Regions from separate parts of the Kocuria sp. KKT182 genome, predicted to be linked through region 2. Evidence: riboswitches for the same ligand, from Rfam matches in the RefSeq annotation. Region 2 holds a riboswitch; the other holds the start of a gene.
The links. Region 2 has a riboswitch for S-adenosylmethionine ahead of ACZ2G1_RS17155 (hypothetical protein). Riboswitches for the same ligand answer to the same signal wherever they lie in the genome.
Positions count from the first base shown of each region.

Region 1: it holds a riboswitch for S-adenosylmethionine, as region 2 does, so the genes downstream of both, ACZ2G1_RS08875 (cobalamin-independent methionine synthase II family protein) here and ACZ2G1_RS17155 (hypothetical protein) in region 2, are expected to answer to the same signal.

Region 1 is NZ_CM145757.1:1,918,497-1,921,999, forward strand. Features, by position in the region: gene ACZ2G1_RS08865 (IclR family transcriptional regulator) at 1-750, shown strand, start outside; gene ACZ2G1_RS08870 (3-hydroxybutyrate dehydrogenase) at 767-1,531, opposite strand; SAM riboswitch class I at 1,724-1,827, shown strand; gene ACZ2G1_RS08875 (cobalamin-independent methionine synthase II family protein) at 1,841-3,043, shown strand; gene ACZ2G1_RS08880 (cobalamin-independent methionine synthase II family protein) at 3,084-3,503, shown strand, end outside.
Region 2 is NZ_CM145757.1:3,701,260-3,704,762, reverse strand. Features, by position in the region: gene ACZ2G1_RS17170 (cell division protein PerM) at 1-84, opposite strand, end outside; gene ACZ2G1_RS17165 (glycosyltransferase family 4 protein) at 200-1,375, shown strand; gene ACZ2G1_RS17160 (PIN domain-containing protein) at 1,379-1,762, opposite strand; gene ACZ2G1_RS17155 (hypothetical protein) at 1,774-2,001, opposite strand; SAM riboswitch class IV at 2,015-2,140, opposite strand; gene ACZ2G1_RS17150 (hypothetical protein) at 2,558-2,854, shown strand; gene ACZ2G1_RS17145 (hypothetical protein) at 2,957-3,145, opposite strand; gene cspE (transcription antiterminator/RNA stability regulator CspE) at 3,253-3,459, opposite strand.

The DNA of each region.
Region 1 (3,503 bases), 1.8 Mb from region 2:
ACCCAGGTGGTCCACCGGGTGGGGCAGCTGCTGCGGGCCGTCGCGGGGCGGGAACGGGGCAGCACGGTGGCGGAGCTCGCCGCCGAGACCGGGCTGACCCGCCCCACTGTGCACCGGCTGCTCACGGGACTGGCCGAGGAGGGCCTCGTGGACCGCGACGCCGGGACCGGGGCCTGGCAGCTGGGCCCCGAGCTGTACGTGCTGGGCGCGGTGGCGGCCCACCGCTATCCGATCCGGGAGCTGGCCGGGCCCTCGCTGCGCCGGCTCGCGGAGGCCACCGGCGAGAGTGCGTTCCTCTCGGTCCGCCGCGGGCTGGAGACGGTCTGCCTGGCGCGCGTGGAGGGCGCCTTCCCCATCCGCTCCCACGTCCTCTACGAGGGGCTGCGGCTGCCGCTCGGCGTGGCCTCGGCGGGGCTGGCGGTCCTGGCCCACCTCCCGGACGCGGAGGTGGACCGGGTCCTCGCGGCCACGGCCGGGGCCCGCGCCGAGTGGGGCCCGCTGCACACGCCCGAGCGGATCCGGGAGCTGCTCGCGGACGTCCGGCGGGAGGGCTTCGCCGTGAACCCGGGGCTGATCGTCGAGGGCAGCTGGGGCATGGCCGCCGCGGTCTTCGACGCGACGGGCGCGCCGGTCTACGCGCTGAGCCTCACGGGCATCGAGCCCCGGTTCAGCGGCGAGCGCCGGCAGCTCCTGGGCCGGGCCCTGCTCACGGAGGCCCACCGGCTCTCCCGGGAGCTGGGTCACCGCTGAGCGGCCCGGGGCGGGCTCAGCGCGCCGTCCAGCCGCCGTCCATCGTGTAGGAGGCCCCGGTGACCATGGACGCGTGCGGTCCGGCCAGCCACGCGACCAGGCTGCCGACGTCCTCCGGGTCCACGAGCTTCTTGATCGGCGTCTCGCCGAGCATGATCCGCTCCACCACCTCGGACTCGGGGATCCCGTGCACCCTCGCCTGGTCGGCGATCTGCTTCTCGACGAGCGGGGTGCGCACGTAGCCGGGGTTGATGCAGTTGCTCGTCACCCCGTGGGCCGCGCCCTCCACCGCGACGGTCTTGGACAGCCCCTCCAGGCCGTGCTTCGCCGAGACGTAGGCGCTCTTGTAGGGGGACGCCCGCAGCCCGTGCACGGAGGAGACGTTGATGACGCGCCCCCAGCCCCGCTCGTACATGTGCGGCAGCGCGGCGCGCACCAGCAGGAACGGGGACTCCAGCATCAGCACCAGGATCCGGTGGAAGTCCGCGGGGTCGAACTCCTGGAGGGGGGCGACCTTCTGGATGCCGGCGTTGTTGACCAGCACGTCGACCTCGAGGCTCAGCTCGGCGAGCGCCGCGGTGTCGAGCAGGTCGACGGCCCACGCGCGGCCGCCGAGCTCGTCCGCGACGCGCTGCGCCCCGGCCTCGTCGACGTCGGCCACGACCACGTGCGCGCCGGAGCCGGCGAGGGCCCGGGCGGCGGCCAGGCCGATGCCGCTCGCGCCACCGGTGACGAGCGCCGTGCGGCCCTCGAGGTCCTGCTGCTGGGGCGTCTGGGACATGGGGGTCCTTCCTGTGGTCCGTCGTGCCCGCGGGGTGAGGGGCACAGATCACCGCCACGGTATGTGATCCAGGCCATGTTCGCGAAGGACAGCTCCGCCCGGGAGTGCGCGCCGGGTCGCGTCACACGGCGTCATGTCCGTCATCCGGGCGCCGAATGGCGCAGCGCGCACGGGTGCGCTTGGATGACAGGGTCACCATCCAGAGCGGCCGAGAGATCTGGCTCGACGACGCCGCAGCAACCCGGGCGACGGCATCCCCGTCCCGCCTCCGGTGCTACCGCCAGGACCGATGGAAAGGACGCACGACCCATGCTGCGAAGCGCCGACCGCATCCGCACGACCCACGCCGGGTCCCTCCCGCGCACCCCGGCGCTGCTCGAGGCCAACCGGGCGAAGGGGGCCGTCCCGGAGGCGGAGTACGACCGGCTCCTGCAGGACTCGGTGGTCGACGTGGTCCGCCGACAGCGCGAGCTCGGGATCGACGTGGTCAACGACGGCGAGTACGGCCACGTCATGGCCGCGGAGGTCGACTACGGCGCGTGGTGGCACTACGTCTTCGCCCGGATCTCGGGCCTCACCCCCGGCGACGTGGACCTGTGGGAGCAGGAGCCGCAGCGCTCCTCGCCCGGCAGGGTGGTCCTGACGAGCTTCGGGGACCGCCGGGACCGCCGGCTCTTCCACGAGGCGTACGCGGACCCCTCCTCGGGCATCACCACGGGCAAGCAGGCGCCGTTCCCGAAGATCACCGGGAAGCTGGAGTACACGGGCCACGCGGCGCTGGAGGCGGACATCCGCAACCTCAAGGCCGGGCTGCAGGCCACGGGCGCGAGCGAGGGCTACCTCGCCGCGCTGTCCCCGGGCTCGTGCGCGCGGCTGGAGAACACCCACTACGCGGACGAGGACGAGGTGCTGACCGCCTGCGCCGAGGTGATGCGCGAGGAGTACCGGGCGATCACCGACGCCGGGCTGATCGTGCAGATCGACGACCCGTCCATCGCGGAGAACTGGGACCAGGTCAATCCCGAGCCCGGCGTGGAGGACTACCTCGCGTTCACCCGCAAGCGGGTCGAGGCCCTCAACTACGCCCTCGAGGGCATCCCGGAGGAGCAGGTGCGCTTCCACCTGTGCTGGGGCTCCTGGCACGGCCCGCACACCACGGACCTCGGGTTCGAGCACCTGGTGGAGCTCATGCTCTCCATCAGGGCCGGCGGCTACAGCTTCGAGGCCGCCAACGCCCGGCACGAGCACGAGTGGAAGGTCTGGCAGGACCACGAGCTGCCCGAGGGCAAGATCATCATCCCGGGGATCGTCTCCCACGCCACCAACGTGGTGGAGCACCCGGAGCTGGTGGCCGACCGGATCGAGCGCTTCGCCCGCCAGGTGGGCCGCGAGAACGTGATCGCCTCGACCGACTGCGGCCTGGGCGGGCGGATCCACCCGCAGATCGCCGCGGCGAAGCTCGAGACCCTCGCCCGCGGGGCCGAGCTCGCCTCCCGCCGGCTCTGGTCCTGACCGGCCCCCGACCTTCCCGCAGACCCTCAGGAGGACACGCATGACCATGCAGAACACCGACCACGTGCAGACCACCCACGTGGGCTCCCTGCCGCGGACCCCGCGGCTGCTCGAGGCCAACCAGCGGCACGCCGAGGGCGCCATCACGTTCGAGCAGCTCACCGACGAGCTCGCCGTGGGCGTCGAGGACGTGGTGCGCCGGCAGCGCGAGATCGGCGTGGACGTGGTCAACGACGGCGAGTACGGGCACACGATGTCCAGCGCGGTCGACTACGGCGCGTGGTGGAACTACTCCTTCTCCCGCCTCGGCGGGCTCACCCCGACCGACGAGGACCGGTGGGCGTCCACGGAGAAGAGGCGCTCCTCGCCCGGCCACATCGTGCTCACGAGCTTCCCGGACCGCCGGGACCGCGAGCGCTTCCGGGAGGCGTACGAGGACCCGGCGTCGGGCATCCTCACC
Region 2 (3,503 bases):
CAGCACGCCCTGCAGCCACAGCGGCATGGGCACACCCCGGCGGTCCGGGCGTGCAGCGGGGGAGGACAGGCCTTGGGAGTTCATCACCGACCATCCTCCCACGCCCGGGCGGCACCCCGGCCGAGGCTTCACGGCGCCTTCACCGGCGGGCCACGCCCCGCTCGCCGTCCGGTCGCCCGGCCCCGGCAGGCTCGGGAGCATGAGAGTCGCCGTGGTCGCCGAGCAGTTCCTCCCCCACCTCAACGGAGTCACCCACTCGGTGCTGCGGGTCGTCGAGCAGCTGGTCGCCGGCGGGCACGACGTCGTGGTCGTGGCGCCCTCCTACGAACCCGCGCCGCTCGGGCGCCCGGCGGAGCAGGTCGTCGAGGACCTCGACGGGGTGCCGGTGCACCGGCTGCCAGCCGTTCCGCTCACCGGCTACCCCGCCGTGCGGGTGGCCGGCGGGACCGTGGCCCGGGTGCGGCGGCAGCTGGAGCGCTTCCGGCCTGACGTGGTCCACGTGGCCTCCCCGTTCGTGCTGGGCCGCCGGGCGATCCTGGCGGCCCAGCAGCTCGGGGTGCCGTGCGTGGCGGTCTACCAGACCGACGTGCCCGGCTACGCGGCCAAGTACGGGGCCCCGTTCCTCGAGCAGCTCCTGTGGGGGCACGTGCGCTCCATGCACAACCTCGCCACGCTCACGCTCGCGCCGTCCACCGCGGCGGTCCGGCAGCTCACCGAGCACGGCGTCCAGGACGTGCACCTGTGGCGGCGCGGGGTGGACACCACCCGCTTCTCCCCCCGGCACCGGGACGAGCGGTGGCGGGAGGAGGTCGGCGGCGGCCGGCGGATCGTCGGCTACGTGGGCCGGATCGCCCCGGAGAAGCAGGTCGAGGACCTCTCCGCGGTCGCGGACCTGCCCGGCACCCGCCTGGTGGTCGTGGGCTCGGGCCCGGAGGAGGACGCCCTGCGCCGCCGGCTCCCGCAGGCCCACTTCACCGGGCGCCGCAGCGGTGCCGACCTGGCGCGCATCATGGCGTCCTTCGACGTGTTCGTCCACCCCGGCGAGTTCGAGACGTTCTGCCAGACGATCCAGGAGGCCATGGCCTCGGGGGTGCCGGTGGTCGCGACCGGCCGGGGCGGTCCCCTCGACCTCGTGGACCGGTCCCGCACCGGCTGGCTCTATCCCCCGGGCGATCTCGGGGCGCTGCGCGGGTACGTGGCGGATCTCCTGGGCGACGAGGCGAAGCGGGCCGCGTTCGGCGTCGCGGCGCACGCGGCGGTCCAGGGCCGGACGTGGGACGTGCTGGTCGGGCAGCTGCTCGAGCACTACGAGCGCGCCGTGGCGCTCTCGGCGCAGGGGCAGGGGCGCAGCCGCCGGCACCGCCGGGCCGTCTGAGGGCTACCGGCGGGCGGGGGACGCATCCAGTACGGGCGCCCCGGTGCCGGCGTACCGCCCCGGCTCCGCGGTCAGCACGGTCAGCCCGTGGACCAGGGCCGTGGCCGCGGTGAGCCCGGCGAGCGGGTCGGCCGCCCCCGTCGCGGCCAGTGCTCCCCACGCCCGGGCCACGGCGGCGTCCGCGGGGAGGACCCGGCCCGGGAAGCGCAGCTCGAGCTGCTCCGCCCACAGCGTCTCGTCGGGCCGCTCGGCGAGCAGCTCCCCGAGCACCGTGGCGGGCAGGAACAGCCGCCGGTGTCCGTGCCGGCGCAGGACCTCGGCCAGCTCGGGGCAGCGCTCCGGGGTGCGCACCCCCAGCAGCACGGAACGGTCCAGGAGGAGGTCCACGGCGGCGGGCCTCAGGCCGCGGCGGCGAGCTCCCCGCGGGCCGGAGCCAGCAGGAAGTCCACGAACTCGGTGCGGACCTGCACCACGCGGGCGTAGTCCTCGACGCTCATGGCGGAGACGCTGATCGCCGGGACGCTCGGCGCGGGGTCGCGGCGGGTCCCGTCCCCGGTGGCCGGGACGGCGTGGGAGGGCTGGGGGAACGCGCCCGTGCGGGCGGCGGAGTGGCGGGGGTCGGACATGACCGGGATCCTTCGTGCGCTCTTGCTCGCACCGGGTACCGCTGCTGCGGCGATGCGAGCCGCTTCGTCATCCGAACCACCCGTGAACATGGGGTTGGTGCCCGGTCAAGTCGGAGCTTGCCGACCGGGTCTCTTGAAGCTCTCCCCATTGAACCACATCGGCCGAACAGTGTCCGCGTGCGGCGACCTGGCCGGATCCGGTGCCCCCTCCTGTGCACAGGCCTTCCCCGGGGTGTCACCGCCCGGACATCTCGACGACACATCGTTGCGCTGGAATGGGTCCCGTAGGACCGGGGACGGCGCAGGCGACGGCCCCGCGCATTACGTTTCAGTGACACAACTCACGACTCGCTTGTCGAGGTGTCGGTGCCGCGGGGTAGCCTGAACCTGCTTCTCGAGATGCGGCGTCCACGCCCTCGGCCGGAGATCGACGATCCCCGGCGGAACCGTGGAGGGGCTCCGACCCGCTGCGCGCCAACCCGATGTTCCCGGGTGGATCGGATGACGAAGCGGCGGGCAACGCCATCGGATGCCTGCAAGAACGTCAGGAGAAAACATGACCATGTCCGAAGAAAGAACAGCCATCACCACCGACCAGCGCGAGGAGTGGATCGACGTGACCGTCACCGCCCTCCCCGATCTCCACCTCGTCCGTCTCACGTCGACCGACGGGGACGTGCAGGAGTACCTGAGCCCCGAGGCCGACGACCTGGCCGCCGCGGCGGAGCACACGGAGGGTACGGCGCAATGGTGCGCCAAGTACCGCCAGCTCCTCGTTCCCGGAGCCCTCGCGGCGACCGGACGGCACCCGTTCTTCAAGCTCCACCCCTCGTCCCTCCCGCTGTCGGCATAGCCGGCGGACAGGAGCGCACGGAGGCCGCAGCCCGTCGGGCTGCGGCCTCCGTCGTGCGGGAGGACGGTGACGTCCGGAGCGCCGGTGGGACCCGCGGGGTGCTCACTCGAGGCCGTAGTCCCCCGCCGAGCCCCAGCCGCCGCCGGCCTCGTCGGCGGAGCCGTCGAATCCCCACTCGGAGGCCTCGACCTCGAACGGCACGGAGACGTCCAGCTCGGCGTCGGAGACCCGGTTCACCACGAAGGGGTCCTCCGGCTCCTCCGCGGCGGGGAGCGGATCGGGAACGGTCACGGCGCTTCCTCCCGGTGCTGCTCGGCGGGTACGACGACAGAACCGCCGCCGGGCGCAGCCCGACGACGGTTCTGGAGGATCAACGGGCCGGAGCCCGCGGAAGATCCTTAGGAGATGACGTTGATGTTCGCAGCCTGGGGGCCCTTGGGGCCGTCCTGGGTCTCGAACTCGACGCGGTCGTTCTCGTTCAGCGAGCGGAAGCCGTTCGAGTTGATCGCGGAGAAGTGGGCGAAGACGTCCTTGGAGCCGTCCTCGGGGGTGATGAAGCCGAAGCCCTTGTCAGCGTTGAACCACTTGACGATACCGGTAGTCATGGGAGACCTGATCCTTCATGAGATGAACGTTTCCCGACGTTCGA